2 regions of the Bradyrhizobium sp. CCBAU 051011 genome follow, and region 1 is predicted to be linked to the other one. Evidence: riboswitches for the same ligand, from Rfam matches in the RefSeq annotation. Region 1 holds a riboswitch; the other holds the start of a gene.

Evidence for each region. A riboswitch is a leader RNA that binds a small molecule or an ion and turns the genes downstream of it on or off. The one in region 1 is predicted to bind S-adenosylmethionine.
Region 2: another riboswitch for S-adenosylmethionine. It lies ahead of ACH79_RS04970 (homoserine O-acetyltransferase); the one in region 1 lies ahead of ACH79_RS08060 (O-succinylhomoserine sulfhydrylase).

Annotation. Positions count from the first base shown of each region.
Region 1 covers NZ_CP022222.1:1,676,307-1,684,455, forward strand. Annotated here, with positions in the region: gene ACH79_RS08030 (SRPBCC family protein) at 1-334, shown strand, start outside; gene ACH79_RS08035 (hypothetical protein) at 331-861, shown strand; gene ACH79_RS08040 (hypothetical protein) at 959-1,456, shown strand; gene ACH79_RS08045 (MATE family efflux transporter) at 1,584-3,026, opposite strand; gene ACH79_RS08050 (sorbosone dehydrogenase family protein) at 3,264-4,598, shown strand; gene ACH79_RS08055 (2'-deoxycytidine 5'-triphosphate deaminase) at 4,722-5,828, opposite strand; SAM riboswitch at 5,951-6,030, shown strand; gene ACH79_RS08060 (O-succinylhomoserine sulfhydrylase) at 6,101-7,294, shown strand; gene ACH79_RS08065 (SGNH/GDSL hydrolase family protein) at 7,355-8,149, opposite strand, start outside.
Region 2 covers NZ_CP022222.1:1,032,965-1,041,113, forward strand. Annotated here, with positions in the region: gene ACH79_RS04960 (alpha/beta fold hydrolase) at 1-316, shown strand, start outside; gene metW (methionine biosynthesis protein MetW) at 556-1,224, opposite strand; gene ACH79_RS04970 (homoserine O-acetyltransferase) at 1,278-2,534, opposite strand; SAM riboswitch at 2,616-2,695, opposite strand; gene ACH79_RS04975 (chorismate mutase) at 2,860-3,708, shown strand; gene hisC (histidinol-phosphate transaminase) at 3,737-4,834, shown strand; gene ACH79_RS04985 (prephenate/arogenate dehydrogenase family protein) at 4,831-5,772, shown strand; gene ACH79_RS04990 (DUF2125 domain-containing protein) at 5,936-7,123, opposite strand; gene ACH79_RS04995 (gamma-glutamylcyclotransferase) at 7,234-7,887, shown strand; gene ACH79_RS05000 (hypothetical protein) at 7,988-8,149, shown strand, end outside.

The DNA of each region.
Region 1 (8,149 bases):
TTTCGGCGCGCTGCATACGCGGCTCGTTCCGGGCTTCGTGACCGACACCAAACTCGACGGTGACGCGCGCATTGTCACCTTCGCAAACGGTACGGTGGCACGCGAAATCCTGGTCGACTGCGACGAGGCGCGGCGGCGGCTGGTCTATGCCATTGTCAGCGAACGTATCAGGCAGCACAGCGCTTCCGCACAGGTCTTTGCCGAAAGCGACGGCCGCACCCGCTTCGTGTGGATCGCCGACGTGCTTCCGAACGAGATCGCGCCCTACATGGACGCGCAGATGGATCTGGGCCTCAACGCCATGCAGAAGGCATTGGGACGCAGCGCGGCATGATATCCGCATTTCTCGACGCGCTCGGCGCGGACGGCCCCTCGGCCGACCGCGCCGGCAAAATGGATCTCTACGGCCGCTTCGTCGGCTCCTGGGATCTCGATGTCAGGCAATTTTCCGAAGACGGCACGGAGCGCCGCCGCGCCGGCGAATGGCATTTTGGCTGGGCGCTGGAGGGGCGCGCGATCCAGGATGTCTGGATCGTGCCGCCACGCGGCGAACTGCGGCACGGCGATGCTTCGGCCAATTTCAACTCGTACGGCACCACGCTGCGGGTTTACGATCCCGATATCGACGCCTGGCGGATTCAGTGGACCGACCCGGTGACGCGGAATTTCCTGCAGATGATCGGCCGCGCGGAAGGCCGCGACATCGTGCAGCTGGGCACACGGCCGGACGGCCAACTGGCCCGCTGGAGTTTTGCAGACATCACCGCCGATTCATTCCTCTGGCGCGGCGAAGTCTCGGCGGATGCGGGCACAACATGGCGTGTCATCACCGAGTTCACCGCCCGCCGCAGGGGGGCGTGATCTTTCTCACAGATCGGCTCACGACCCGCTCCTAGCCTCGGCGTGTGCGTCCGAATGGCGCCGCGCCCGCGGCCGCCCGCGCATGAGGAGTCGAGCCATGACTGGAGCTGACAAGGTCGTCTGCCACGCAGCCACGCTGCTGTTGCTGTTCACCCTGACATCGATGCCGGCCAAGGCCCAATTCGCCGGCTTCGGCGGCGGTGGTGGCAACGGCCAGGACATGATGACGCAGATGGCGCCGATGCTGGAAATGATGAAGGCGAAGATGGGCAAGCGCCGCTTCGCCGCGATGATGCAGACCATGGGCCCGATGATGAGCCGCATGATGGAGGGCGGCGGCGGAGGTCTTGGTGGCATGATGGGCGGCGGCATCCCCGGCGGTTTTGGCGGAGGAATTCCGGCCGGCGGCGGTTTCGTGTCCGACAGTTACGGCATTGGCACCGGCGGCATGAATTTCGGCGGCATGGGCGGCGGCGATTTCATGGGCATGCTCGGCGGTGCCGGAGGCGGCGAATTGATGACCATGGTCCCGCAACTGATGCGCATGGCCAATGTCGGCGGCGGCCGTCATGGCCGGCGGCGCGCGCGGCGGTAGTTTCATCCGTCATTGCGAGCCAACGGGCCGCGCGAATGCGCGCCCGATGACAGGCTCCGCGAAGCAATCCATCTTCCACGCACGCGGAAGATGGATTGCTTCGTCGCTTCGCTCGCGATGACGGGTATTACGGCAACGCCGGTCTAACCGCGGGCGCAGGCTGCGGCTTCGGCCCCCAGCGCGTCAGCATGACGCTGACGCAGGAGAGCACGCCGAGCAGCACCATCGAGGCTGCCGCCAGCACGAAGAAGTTCTGCGCAGTGCCGTCATGCGCCAACAACCACCAGCCACCGGCGCTGATAAACAACAGCCGCGCGGTCTGCGCCAGCACCGGGCCGATCACCTTGGCCGCGCCTTGCGATGAAAAATAGCACGTCGTGGCAAGGCCGAGGAAGGCATACATCGGCGCCGCCGTAGACAAATACTGCCGGCTGGCAGCACGCACGCTCGAATCATCGGTGAACAGATTTACCCAGATGTCGGGGAATGCAGCGATGAAGGTTGCGACCGCGCCGACCGAGACGAAGGCCACGAGCCCCGCGATCCAACAAATCCTGCGGGCCCGCGCAATGCGCTCTGCCCCGATCGCCATGCCGACCATCGGCACCGTGGCAATGCCGACGGCGAATGCGATCGAGGTCAGCATGAATTCGAGCCGCGCGCCGATGCCGTAGCCGGCGAGGATCTCGGTGCCGAAACTCGCCAGCATGTGGGTGAAGATGCTGATGGTGAGCACCGACTGGAGCGGCGAGAAGCAGGCAATGGCGCCGACCTTCAAAATGTCGATGAACATCGGCCAGCGAATGCGAAGGCCCCGGATCTTCGGAACGACGCGCGCGCGGCCCGAGAACAGATACCATGTCATCACGGAAATGCTGATGAGATAGGCGATCAGCGAGCCGGCCGCGACGCCGCGCATGCCGAATTGCGGAATCGGGCCGAGGCCCAAGCCCAGCGTGCCGCCGAGAATGATCTGGCAAACCGCCGATGAGAGCATCAAGGCCGACGGCAGCTTCATGTTGCCGGTGCCGCGCAAGATGCCCGACATCGTGTTCATCAGCCACGGCACCACGGCGCCGCCGAAGAAGATTTGCGTATAGGCGACCGCCTGCGTCAGCACGTTGCCGCGGCCGCCGAGCAGTTCGAGCAGTGCGGGCCCGAAAATCAGCATGCCCAGCATGAAGACGAGACCGAAGCACAAGCCGATCAATAGCGCGTGCGAAGCAAGGGCGGAGGCACGATCGCGGTCGCCGGCACCGAGCGCACGCGCGATCGCCGATGCCACGCCGCCGCCCATCGCACCGCCGGACATCGTCATCGTCAGGATCACGGTCGGAAACACCAGCGCCATCGCCGCCAGCGATTCCACGCCCAGGCGCCCGATATAGGAGGTCTCGGCGATGACGACGCAGGTGCCTGCGGTGAGCGCGATCACGTTCGGCCAGGCAAGCCACAACAATGTGCGCAGGATCGGCCCGTCGAGCAGCGCGTTCTTCGCCCGCGGCTCCGGCGGCGGCAGCGGACGCTCCTTTTCGTCCACGGGAATTTCGGCGACGCCGAGGTCGGACATTTCTGCTCCCCGCGCGCGGTCTCTGGTGGCCGCGGCGCGCTGTTTCCTAGCATGGCAGGGGACGATTCCGCGTGCACGGGGCGCAATGGGGGCCTGCGGGATTGCAGGCGGCGCCATACGCCCACCACCTGCGCGGGCCACGCCGCCGGCCAGCCACTTCACAGGGAATTCATGCCGGCTCGACGAACGTTCGAGCCGGCACCGCATTGTCAAGGCAATAATCCCGGGAACCTCGCCATGCGCAAGCAAATCCCTTTGGCCATCTGCGTCGGCGCGTTGGCGCTGCCGCTGGCCGCCTGCAACGATCCCAAGGAGACCGCGACGGTGGCGCAGACCTATGGTCCTTCGCCGACGCTGCCGCCGCCGGAACATTCATGGATCCCGACCGTCGAGATCGCCTCGGTCAACCGCTGGCCGGACGGCGCCAAGCCGACCGCCGCCAATGGCATGACGGTCACCGCCTTTGCCACCGGGCTCGATCACCCGCGCACCGTCTACACGCTGCCGAATGGCGACGTGCTGGTCGCCGAGAGCAACGCGCCGCCGAAGCAGAGCGGCTTCAGCATCAAGGGCTTCATCTACGGGTTGGCACAGAGCTGGGCGGGCGCGGGCGTGCCGAGCGCCAACCGCATCACGCTGTTGCGCGACGCGGATGGCGACGGCGTGGCCGAGACCCGCAGCGTGTTTCTGAGCAACCTGAATTCGCCGTTCGGCATGGCGCTGGTCGGCGAAGATTTCTATGTCGCCAATGCCGACGCGATCGTGAAATTCTCGTACCGCGAGGGGGACACCAAGATCAGTGCGCCCGGCGTCAAGCTGGCGGACCTGCCGGCCGGCCCCCTCAATCATCACTGGACCAAGGACCTGACGGCGAGCGCCGACGGCAGCAAGCTGTATGCAACTGTCGGCTCCAATAGCAATATCGGCGAGAACGGCATGGAGGCCGAGAAGGATCGCGCCGCGGTGCTGGAGGTCGACCGTGCCAGCGGCCAATGGCGTGTGTTCGCGTCGGGCCTGCGCAATCCCAATGGTCCGGCATGGAATCCGACGACGGGCGAGCTCTGGGTCGTCGTCAACGAGCGCGACGAGCTCGGCAACGATCTGGTGCCCGATTACATGACTTCGGTGAAGGACGGCGCGTTCTACGGCTGGCCGTACAGCTATTTTGGCGATCGCGTCGATACCCGCGTCGAACCGCGGCGGCCCGACCTGGTGCAGAAGGCGATGGCGCCCGATTATGCGCTCGGCGCGCATACGGCGTCGCTCGGGCTTGCGTTCAACACCGGCAATCTGTTTCCGCCGGATATGGAGGGCGGCGCCTTCATCGGCCAGCACGGCTCGTGGAATCGCAAGCCGCGCTCAGGCTACAAGGTGATCTTTGTGCCCTTCAAGGACGGCAAGCCATCGGGTCCGCCGCAGGACGTGCTGACCGGCTTCCTCAACGACAACGGCGAAGAGCAGGGCCGTCCCGTCGGCGTGCGGCTCGACAAGCAGGGCGCGCTGCTGGTGGCTGACGATGTCGGCAACACGGTGTGGCGCGTGACGCCGGCGGCGAAATCGGCGGCGCGGTAGCGCTTCGCCGTCATTGCTAGCGAAGCGACGTGTCCGCCCCTGCTTTAGCCAAGGCGGAAGCAATCCATCGTACGGCATAACGGATAGATGGATTGTTTCCTCGCAATGACGGCGAACGGTGAGCTACACCCTGAAATGCTTGCTCAGCTTCAGCCCCTGCGCCTGATAGTTCGAGCCGATGCGCTGGCCGTACATGGCGTCGGGGCGCGACAGCATCTTCTCATAGACCAGGCGGCCGACGATCTGGCCGTGCTCGAGGATGAACGGCACCTCGCGCGAGCGCACTTCGAGCACGGCGCGCGCGCCCTGCCCGCCGGCGCCGGCATAGCCGAAGCCGGGATCGAAGAATCCCGCATAGTGCACGCGGAATTCGCCGACCAGCGGATCGAACGGCACCATTTCGGCGGCGTAATCCGGCGGCACCTGCACGGCCTCCTTGGAGGCCAGGATGTAGAACTCGCCGGGATCGAGGATGAGGCTGCCGTCGGATCGCGCCGGGATCGGCTCCCAGAATTCGTCGACGCCATAGCCGCCGCGACGGTCGACATCGACGACACCGGTGTGGCGCTTGGCGCGGTAGCCGACGAAGCCGCCGGAATTCTTGCCGGACAGATCAACCGAGAGTGCGACGCCATTGGCCAGATCGGCGTCGTCGATGTCGACCAGCCGTTCGGCGTCATGCAGCGCATCGAGTTCGTCGGCATTAAGGATGGCGTCACCGGTGCGGAAGCGCACCTGGCTGAGCCGCGAGCCTTCGCGCAGCAGCACCGGAAACGTCTTCGGGCTGATCTCGGCATAGAGCGGGCCGTGATAGCCGGCGCCGATCATGTCGAAGCGGCGGGTGCCGTCGGCAATCACGCGCGTGAACACGTCGAGCCGCCCCGTCGAGCTCTTCGGATTGGCGGCGGCCACGATCTCGGGCGGCAAGGCGAGACTTTCCAGCAGCGGGACGATGTAGACGCAATTGGTCTCCAATACCGCGCCGTCGGAGAGATTTATTTCATGCAACTTCAATTCGTCGATGCGCTCGGCAACGGTCGCGCCGGGACCGGGCAGGAAGCTCGCCCGCACCCGGTAGGCGATGTCGCCAAGGCGCAGGTCGAGGCTCGCCGGCTGGATCTGGCTTTCGACAAAGGGATAGGCCGGCAGGATCAGGCCCGCATCCGCCATCGCCGCGATCATGCGGTCGGGCAGAATCCCGTTGGCGTCGGGCGGTAGCGTGAACGACACGGCGCGGTCCTCTGAGGTGGCCCTTTCGGATGCCCAAATGTCATCCAAACCTCGCAAATATGGGCTTTTAGGGGTTATCTGATGGCCGCCTTGACTGAAAGGGCGCAAGCGAATATCAGCATGACTTATCCCGTGGTGATTTGAGCCGGCCGGCTTGCAGCCACGTTAAATAAATCGCTAAACAGGCCGGGGACACGTGTGATCCCGGCCTGTGGAAATTTTTCCAGGCCGGTTTTTTGTGACCATTTTCCAGTGGTCACGGCGGAGGTCACATGTCTGAAGTTGGTTCTACCAAGCGCTATCGTCCCGAAACCCGCCTCGTCCATGGCGGCACCCTGCGCTCGCAATTCGGCGAGACGTCGGAAGCGCTGTTTCTCACCCAGGGTTACGTCTACGAGAGCGCCGAGCAATGCGAGGCGCGCTTCAAGGGCGAGGATCCCGGTTTTATCTATTCGCGCTATTCCAATCCCACGATCTCGATGTTCGAGCGCCGCATGATCGAGCTCGAGGGCGCGGAAGCCGCCCGCTCCACCGCCACCGGCATGGCCGCGGTGACGACCGCGATCCTGGCGCCGCTCAGGGCCGGCGATCACGTGGTCGCCTCGAAGGCCCTGTTCGGCTCGTGCCTTTACGTTGTGCAGGACCTCCTGCCGCGCTACGGCATCGAAACGACGCTGGTCGACGGTCTCGATCTCGACCAATGGCAGCGCGCATTGCGGCCCAACACCAAGACCTTCTTCCTGGAGAGTCCGACCAATCCGACGCTCGATGTGCTCGATATTCCCTCGATTGCCGAGATCGCGCACAAGGGAGGCGCCCGGCTGGTCGTCGACAACGTCTTCGCCACCCCGATCTGGCAGAGCCCGCTGTCGCTCGGCGCCGACGTCGTGGTCTACTCCGCGACCAAGCACATCGACGGCCAGGGCCGCTGCCTCGGCGGCATCATTCTCTCGTCCGAAGCCTTCATCGCCGAGCACCTGCACAACTTCATGCGCCAGACCGGGCCGTCGCTGTCGCCGTTCAACGCCTGGGTCCTGCTCAAGGGCCTGGAGACGCTTGGCGTGCGGGTGCGCGCGCAGACCGACAACGCGGCGAAGCTCGCCGAGACGCTGGCAAGCCATCCGAAGATCTCGCGATTGATCTATCCCGGCCGCGCCGATCATCCGCAGGCGGAGCTGGTGAAGAAGCAGATGCGCGGCGGTTCGACGCTGGTCGGCTTCGAGGTGAAGGGCGGCAAGGCGGCCGCCTTCCGCGTCCTCAATGCCTTGAGGCTTGCGAAGATCTCCAACAATCTCGGCGACGCCAAGAGCCTCGTCACCCATCCCGCGACGACGACGCATCAGCGCCTCACGCCCGAGGCGCGCGCCGAGCTCGGCATCAGCGAGGGCTTCATTCGCTTCTCGGCAGGCCTCGAGCATGCGGACGATCTGATCGAGGATGTTGCGCAGGCGCTGGAGAAGGCGTAGCGGGCGGATGGCGAATAGCATCTTCACCATTCGCTATTCGCTACTTCCTATTCGCCAACATCACATCGGCCGATAGGCCCGCACATCCGCCGGCACGGCGACGCCGAGCTTGATCTGGCCGACCGACTTGATGATGTCGTCGCCGAGCAGTTGGGCGAAGCAGGCGTAGCCCCAGTCGCTCATGTGCAGGCCGTCGGCGATCACGAAATTCTCGATCGGGATCGCCTGCTTTTCGTGCCAGTCCTTCATCACCGCAAAGCGCGGGAAGACGCCGACCTTGCGCAGCTCGGCGACCTTGTTGAGCAGTGACATCATCTTGCCGGCGCTTTCGGCGTGCTCGTTGACGCGCGGCGAATATTGCGGATCGATCAGCACGACGTCGGCGCCCGCGGCCTGAATGCGCCCGATGCCTTCCTCGACGAGCTTTGCGGTCTCGGCGGGATCGAGATTACGCAGCACCGCGTTGGTGCCGACCTGCCAGATCACCAGATCCGGATGCATATCGAGAACGGAGGTCTCCAGCCGCTTCATCATTTCCGGCGCGTCCTCGCCACCCTTGCCGGCATTGACGACGGCGATGTTCGCGGTCGGATATTGCCGGCGCAATTGCGCGGCGAGCCGGTTGGGATAGTTGAATTCCGGCGAGGTCGCGCCGTAGCCCGCAGTCGACGACGATCCGAACGCCACGATCACCACCGGCTGGCCGGCGACGAGCTTGCTCGCGACGCGCGGCAGCGACCCCATCGATTTGGAGCCGCCCTTGGGCGGCAGGCACGGAACGCGGTTAAATATGTCGCTGGCCGATTTCGCGACCTCCTTCACCTTGTCGATCGCCATGCCGGTAACGCCCCTCTG
Region 2 (8,149 bases), 640 kb from region 1:
AGGCTCGGCCAACACCATGCGCAGCTTTCAAGGCAAGCGCCCGTCGATCTACACCATGACGGAGGCGATCCGGCGCGTGCCGACGCCGGCGCTCATTCTCTGCGGTGACGAGGACGACAATTGCATCGGACCGAGCCTGTTTTTAAAGCAGCATCTGCCGGCGGCGGGGCTTTCGTTCTTTCCGAAGTCCGGCCACGTGCTGAATCTGGAAGAGCCGGCGCTGTTTAATGAGATGGTGGAGCGGTTCATCGCGCTGGTGGAGGCCGGCCGATGGCCGGTGCGGGATCCGAGGTCGCTGGTGGCGGCGGTGGTTTAGGTTTAGCCGCAGCGGAGATGCGCCCCCTCTCCCGCTTGCGGGGGAGGGTTGGGGTGGGGGTGCCTCCGCGAGTCACACTGTTCGAGTGGAGAGAGCCGCCCACCATTCGCTTAGTCGACGCACTCGATCCAGTGAGAAAAGGTTGTCCATTCGACGAGCACGTTATGCGGAAGCACCCCCACCCCGGCCCTCCCCCGCAAGCGGGAGAGGGAGTGGACCGCCGCCGCGGCATGCTTTCTCTACTTCGCGCTTCCGCCCCTGCTCAGCAAAAACACGCCCTGCTCGCCGAACATGTTCCAGACCCACCAGGGCAGGTTCAGCGGCACCGGGCGGCCATAGAGATCGAGCGCCACCGCGCGCTCCATCTTGACGTTGATCTCGTCGCACAGCTGGACGAAATCCTTGATGGTGCAGAAATGGATGTTCGGCGTGTCGTACCAGGTGGCGGGGAGATGTTCGGTGCGCGGCATGTGGCCGCCGACGAGCAGTTGCAGCCGCATCTTCCAGAAGCCGAAATTCGGGAACGACACGACCGCGCGCCGGCCGATGCGCAACAGATTCTCCAGCACGGTCTTCGGCTGCCGCGTCGCCTGCAGCGTCTGCGACAGGATCACGTAGTCGAAAGCATCATCGGGATAATTGACGAGATCGGTATCGGCGTCGCCCTGCACCACGGCCAGCCCCCTGGCGACGCAGCGGTTGACGCCCTCGCGCGACAGCTCGATGCCGCGGCCATCGATGCCGCGGCTCTCCAGCAGTTGCAAGAGTTCGCCGTCGCCGCAGCCGACGTCGAGCACTTTTGAGCCGGCCGAAATCATTTCGGCGACGAGGAGATGATCGGTGCGATGCTTGCCGGTGCGATCGGGAGCGATGCCGCCGAGCGGCAAGGCCTGTTCCTGTAACGCCATGTCAGCCACTCCAGAGCTTTTTCCGTTCCGATTCGATCGGAACGGAAAAAGCTCTACCTTTCTTGTTTTGACGCGTTTTCTTCACGCGAACCGGTATCCACTTCGCTTGAAAACGCTTTGCTTTCAAGGCCGCGCGCCTTGCCCGCGGATTCCAGGAAGGCGCGGGAAATGTCGAAGAACTCGGGCACGTCGAGCAGGAATGCGTCGTGGCCGCGGTCGGTCTCGATCTCGGCAAACGACACCCGCGCGCTCGATGCGTTCAGCGCATGCACCAGCGCGCGCGATTCCGAGGTCGGGAACAGCCAGTCGGAAGTGAATGACACCACGCAGAAGCGGGTCTTGATGCCGCGAAACGCCTGCGCCAGCACGCCGTTGTGGTCGGCGGCGATATCGAAATAGTCCATCGCCCGCGTCAGATAGAGGTAGCTGTTGGCGTCGAAACGCTCGACAAAGGACGAGCCCTGATAACGCAGATAGCTTTCGACCTGGAAATCCGCGTCGAACGAAAACGTCGGCAGCTCGCGGTCCTGCATCCGCCGTCCGAACTTGCGATGCAGCGCGGCGTCGGAGAGATAGGTGATGTGCCCTGCCATCCGCGCCACCGCCAGCCCGCGATGCGGATGGGTGTTGCGTTCGAAATAGCGCCCATGGTGCCAGTCCGGGTCAGCCATCACGGCCTGCCGGCCGAGTTCGTGAAACGCGATGTTCTGCGCCGAATGGCGCGTGCTGCACGCCACCGGCAGCGCCGAAAACACCCGCTCCGGATAGGCGGCGGTCCATTGCAGCACCTGCATGCCGCCCATCGATCCGCCGATCACACAGAGTAGTGTCTCGATGCCCAGCCGGTCGAGCAGCAAGGCCTGCGCGCGGACCATGTCGGGGATGGTGATGATCGGGAAATCCAGCCCCCAGGCCTTGCCGGTCGCCGGATTGGTCGAGGCCGGACCGGTCGATCCCATGCAGCCGCCGATCACGTTCGAACAGATGATGAAGTACTTGTCGGTATCGAGCGGACGGCCGGGGCCGACCATGATTTCCCACCAGCCGGCCTTGCCGGTCAGGGGATGCACATTGGCGACATGCTGATCCAGCGTCAGCGCGTGGCAGATCAGGATCGCATTGGAGCGATCGGCGTTCAGCTCGCCATAGGTCTGATACGCGATCTGGAACGGCGCGAGATCAATGCCGCAATCGAGCTTTAGCGGCTGCTCGACGCCGAACTTCGCCACCGTCGAAGTCGGATGATCGGCCTCGTGGGCGCGGTCCTCGCTGTGAATCGACGGACTGGATACCGACTGCAAATTTGTCATCGACGACCAACCTCCTTGCGGAGGCTCCAGACAGAAGTCAGGCCATAAAAAACCCGGCCTGAACGAAAGGTTCGGCCGGGATCAACTCTGTCCCCGGCCTGTTTAGCGAGTTGTTTAACGTGGCTGCAAGCCGGCCGGCTCAAATGACCACGGAATGGAACAAAGCTAGTCCGAAGCAGGTCCCCCGTCAAGGCAGCCGCATGGTTAACCCTGCGGGGATCATGGCGGATCTGACGTTTCTCTTTGCTTTCAGCGGCCGTCTTTTCTAATCAATGGCCGTGATTGCCGGTGATTTCGGATCGATCCGGCCCTGAAGGTTTCTGAGATGTCCAAAGCTCCCCCGGCTCCGCCCTCGCTGCAGGAATTGCGCAAGGAGATCGACGCGATCGACGAGCAGGTCCATCGCCTGCTGATGGCGCGCGGCGACATTATCGACCGGCTGATCCAGGTGAAGCAGACCCAGGAAGTCGGCTCGGCATTTCGCCCGGCGCGCGAGGCCAGCATGATGCGCGAGCTCGTCCGGCGCCATCGCGGCATCCTGCCGCTCGACACCATCGAAAGTATCTGGCGCGTCATCATCTCGACCTTCACTTACGTCCAGGCGCCGTTCTCGGTGCATGCGGACGTCTCGGTCGGCGAGCCCGCGATGCGGGATTCGGCGCGGTTTCACTTCGGCTTCGTGGTGCCCTATGTCGGCCATTTCAGCGCGCAGGCCGCCGTCGAGGCGGTGGCGAAATCGAAGGGCGATCTGGCGCTGGTCTCGGCGGTGTCGAGCCGCACACCGTGGTGGAATGCGCTCGAAGCCGATGGCGCGCCGAAGATCATCGCCCGGCTGCCGTTCCTCGAACGCGCCGATCATCCGGCGGCGCTGCCGGTGTTCGTGATCTCGCGTGTCGCCGACGACGCCATGGTGACGGAAGTCGAGATGTGGAGCGTCCGCGTCTCGGGGTGGAACGCCGACGTCGCTCGTGCGCTGGCCCCGCTCGCCGAAATCGTCGCCGTGCCCGATACCGCCTTCGACGGCGCGGCGCTTCTGGTCTCGGACGCAGGCACCGGCTTCGAAAAGATCAAAGCCGCCCTGATCCAGGCCGGCGCCTCGGTGCGCTCTTCAGCCCTCGTCGGCAGCCACGCAACACGCTATACGGTGCCCCCGAACGGGTCTGCGAAGCCTTAAACGCTGCCTGCCATTTCCGGAGTTGAAGATGAACCGCCCCGTGCCGAATCCCGGCATTCTCGATATTGCGCCCTACACGCCCGGCAAGACGCCGGTGCCGGAGCCGGGCCGCAAGGTGTTCAAGCTGTCGGCCAACGAAACCCCGTTCGGGCCGTCGCCGAAGGCGATAGCCGTCTACAAGGACGCCGCCGGGCATCTGGAAGACTATCCGGAAGGAACCTCAAAGGTGCTGCGCGAGGCGATCGGCCGCGCCTACGGTCTCGACCCCAACCGCATCATCTGCGGCGCCGGCTCGGACGAAATCCTCAATCTTTTGGCGCACACCTATCTCAGCCATGGCGATGAGGCGATCTCGACCGCCCACGGCTTCCTGGTCTACCCGATCGCCACGATGGCGAACGGCGCCAAGAACGTGGTGGCGCCGGAGACCAACTTCACTGCCGACGTCGACGCCATTCTAGCGCGCGTGACGCCGCGCACCAAACTGGTCTGGCTCGCCAACCCGAACAACCCCACCGGCACCTATGTGCCCTTCGACGAGGTCAAGCGGCTGCGCGCCGGTCTGCCACCGCATGTGCTGTTGGTGCTCGATGCTGCGTACGCCGACTACGTCTCGCGCAACGACTACGAGCTGGGGCTGGAGCTGGTGGCGACCACCGAAAACACCGTGATGACACACACCTTCTCCAAGATTCACGGGCTCGCGGCTCTGCGGATCGGCTGGATGTTCGGCCCGGCCAACATCGTCGATGCCGTCAACCGGATCCGCGGGCCCTTCAACGTCTCGACGCCGGCGATGCTGGCGGCGGTGGCCGCGATCGAGGACACCGCGCATGTCCAGATGTCGAAGGCCTTTACCGAGCAATGGCGCAACTGGCTGACCGAGGAAATCGGCAAGCTCGGCTTGAAGGTGACGCCCAGCGTCGCGAACTTCGTGCTGATCCATTTCCCGACCGAGAAAGGCAAGACCTCGACTGAAGCGGATGCGTTTCTCACCAAACGCGGCCTGGTGCTGCGCGCGCTGAACAATTACGGCCTCCCGCACGCGCTGCGCATGACCATCGGCACCGAGGAGGCCAACCGCCTCGTCGTCGAAGCCTTGCGCGACTTCATGGCGGTCAAGTGAGCGCGGCACCGATCTTCCGACGCGTCGCGCTGATCGGCTTCGGCCTGATCGGCGGCTCGATCGCGCGCGCTGTGCGGGCCCAGGGGCTTGCCAGCGAAATCGTCACCACGGCGCGCTCGGAGAAAACCCGCGCGCGGGTCACTGAGCTCGGTATCGTCGATCGCGTGCTCGAGACCAACGTGGAAGCCGTCGGGGACGCCGACCTCGTGATCCTCTGCATTCCCGTCGGCGCCTGCGGCCCGGTGGCGCAGGAGATCGCTCCACACCTGAAAGCGGGCGCGATCGTTTCCGACGTCGGCTCGGTCAAGGGCGCTATCGTCCGCGAAATGGCGCCACACCTGGCGGGCAACGTTCATTTCGTGCCGGCGCATCCGGTCGCCGGCACCGAACATTCGGGGCCCGACTCCGGCTTCGCCGAACTCTTCATCAACCGCTGGTGCATTCTGACCCCGCCCGACGGCGCCGATCCCATGGCGGTCGAAACGCTGCGCGCGTTCTGGGCCGGCATGGGCGCCAAGGTCGAGATCATGACGCCAGATCATCACGACCTGGTGCTGGCGATCACCAGCCATCTGCCGCATCTGATCGCCTACACCATCGTCGGCACCGCGGACGAGCTGGCGCAGGTGACGTCGTCGGAAGTGATCAAGTTTTCCGCCGGCGGTTTTCGCGATTTCACCCGCATCGCAGCCTCCGATCCGACGATGTGGCGCGACGTGTTCCTGAACAACAAGGAAGCCGTGCTGGAAATGCTCGGCACCTTCAACGAGGACCTGTCGAAACTCACGCGTGCGATTCGCCGCAATGACGGAGAGGCGCTGTTCGAGCACTTCACCCGCACCCGTGCCATCCGCCGCGGCATCGTCGAGATCGGCCAGGATTCGGCGGCGCCCGACTTCGGCCGGCCGCATCCGCCGCTGGAAAAGAAGGGGGAGTGAGGAGACTCCGCTCTCTCGGCCGTCATTGCGAGCCAACGGGTCGCGCGAATGCGCGCCCGATGACAGGCTCCGCGAAGCAATCCATACCTCCGCACGGGGAAAGATCGATTGCTTCGCGACGCTCGCAATGACGTGGAGAGATTCGCGCAAACTATAACGGCGATCAAAACAGCGGCGGCACCTGCCCTACTTTGAACGGCCCGAGAAACACCGCGCCGTCCGCGAAGCGCAGCGGGAAAGCTCGCGCCTTCTTGCCCTCCAGCTCCGTCTCCTTGCCGAGCGCGTTGATGCCGGCGGCGACACCTGCGTTGGCGTTCTGCTTGACGACCTTGCCAAGGCCAGGGATCGCCCGGTCGAGCGCGCCGAATAGATTGTTGAGGTCCTGCGTCTTGACGCCAGGTGCGACGCGATCGAGGGTTGCCTGCGGAACGCCCTCCTCCAGCATCTTTTCGATGCCAAGGGCCGGAATCACCTTCTCGATCCCCGCCACCGTCATCTGCAATTCGCCGTCGATCCGCCCCTGGGCATTGAGGCTCAACGTCCCGGCGGCGACCGAGATCAGATCGCCCTGCTGAATGCGCGAGCGCACGATTTCGACATGGCCGCCCGCCGCCTGCAACTCCCTGAACCGCTCGGGCCACGGCTTCGGCGAAAAATCCTTCAACCCGGTGAGCTTGGCCTCGACGCCGGCATCGAACGGGGCAGCCAGCAGCGGGTGCAGCTCCTGCACGCTGCCGCTTGTTATTTGCAACGCGGTTTCGATCACGGGATGATCTTTCGTCGAGCCCTCGACGAAGCGCCCGTGCAACCCAGCTCGGCCGGCGCGCGCGAGCGGCGTCTGCACGGGACCGTTGATGCGATCGATCGAGGGATTGTCGAACACGATGGAGGCGCGTTGCGGAATATCCGGCAACCCGACTATGCTGCTCTGGCCGTTGGTCCAATTCACCTTCATCGACGGCGGCTGGCCGCGATCGGAAAGCGTCGCCGGCGCCTTGAATTCGGCGATCAGCAATTTCGGCTGATAGATCTGCGCGATAACCATGATTTCCCCGAGCCGCGCGGTGAACAGCGCCTGCGCTCCGGCGGTCTGCGAGACCAGCGCAACGCTGGCGTCGTCGCAGCGGACTTCGAAACGGAACGGGAAGCCGGCCACCGAACGCTTGCCGCATGCATAGACCCGTCCGGCCTTTGCCTCCTGCGCGGCCCATGCATCCGCGCGCACGCCGACTTCGGAAGCGGCATAGAACCAGAACGCGCTCCACGCCGCGGCAACGACAAGGAGCAGTGCAGGCGCGATGAAGAGGCGCCACAGCGGGCGCCGGCGCGGCGCGGGGGTCATGTCAGGCATGCGGCGTCCTTTGGCTAGCGATTGAGGCGAATGTAAGCATCCGCTTCCCACAACAAAAGGCATTGAAATCACTTCGCTTTGCCGGTCGGTTCTGGTAGCGGTGCAAGGGCATGTCCGCGATTACACTCAACGATACGGAATTCTCGACAGGCGACCTCTGGGTGTTCGGTTACGGCTCCCTGATGTGGCGCCCGGGCTTCGACTTCATCGAACGGGTGCCGGCGCGGCTGATCGGGGAACACCGCGCGCTCTGCGTCTATTCCTTCGTCCATCGCGGCACGCCGGAAAAGCCGGGTCTCGTGCTCGGGCTCGACCGCGGCGGCGCCTGTCGCGGCATCGCTTTCCGGGTTGCAGAAAAGCACAGCACCGCGACCATCGCCTATTTGCGCGAACGCGAGCAGGTCACTTCGGTCTATCGCGAGGTGAAACGATCGGTGTGGCTGGAGAACGAGGCGCGCGAGCGCGTCAGCGCGCTGGTCTACGTGGTCGATCGCGGCCACGCGCAATATGCCGGTCGGCTGTCGCTCGCCGAGCAGTTGCGCCACGTGCTGCAGGGGCACGGCCAGTCCGGCGTCAACCGCGACTATGTTCTAGCCACCGTAAAGGCGATCGAGGCGGAAGGTTTCCGCGATTCCCAACTGCACCAGCTCGCGGCGATGCTTCACAACCAGCATCCGTTCCACCCTTCCGCCGAGGGCGCAGAAGACGCAGCCTCGCCCGGGGCGCACGGTTCCGCGACCGGCCATCCCCTGCGCCGTCTCTGAAATTGCTAACCGTTTCGCTTCTTGGTAGAATTTCGCGCTTCCGCTACAACCAGCAATATCAGTGATTCTCTGTCGAACCGTTTGTCAAAGGCCGCCGGAAATGACCGCAAGCCCGAAGAACATCACCTGGACTGCCCTGCTTGGCAGTGCGTTCTATTTGATTTCGATCGGCCCGAGCTTCGCCTATCTGGATCCGGGTTCCGGCAGCATGCTCCTGACCGCCATCCTCGGCGTGCTGGCCGCGACGACCTACACGTTGAAG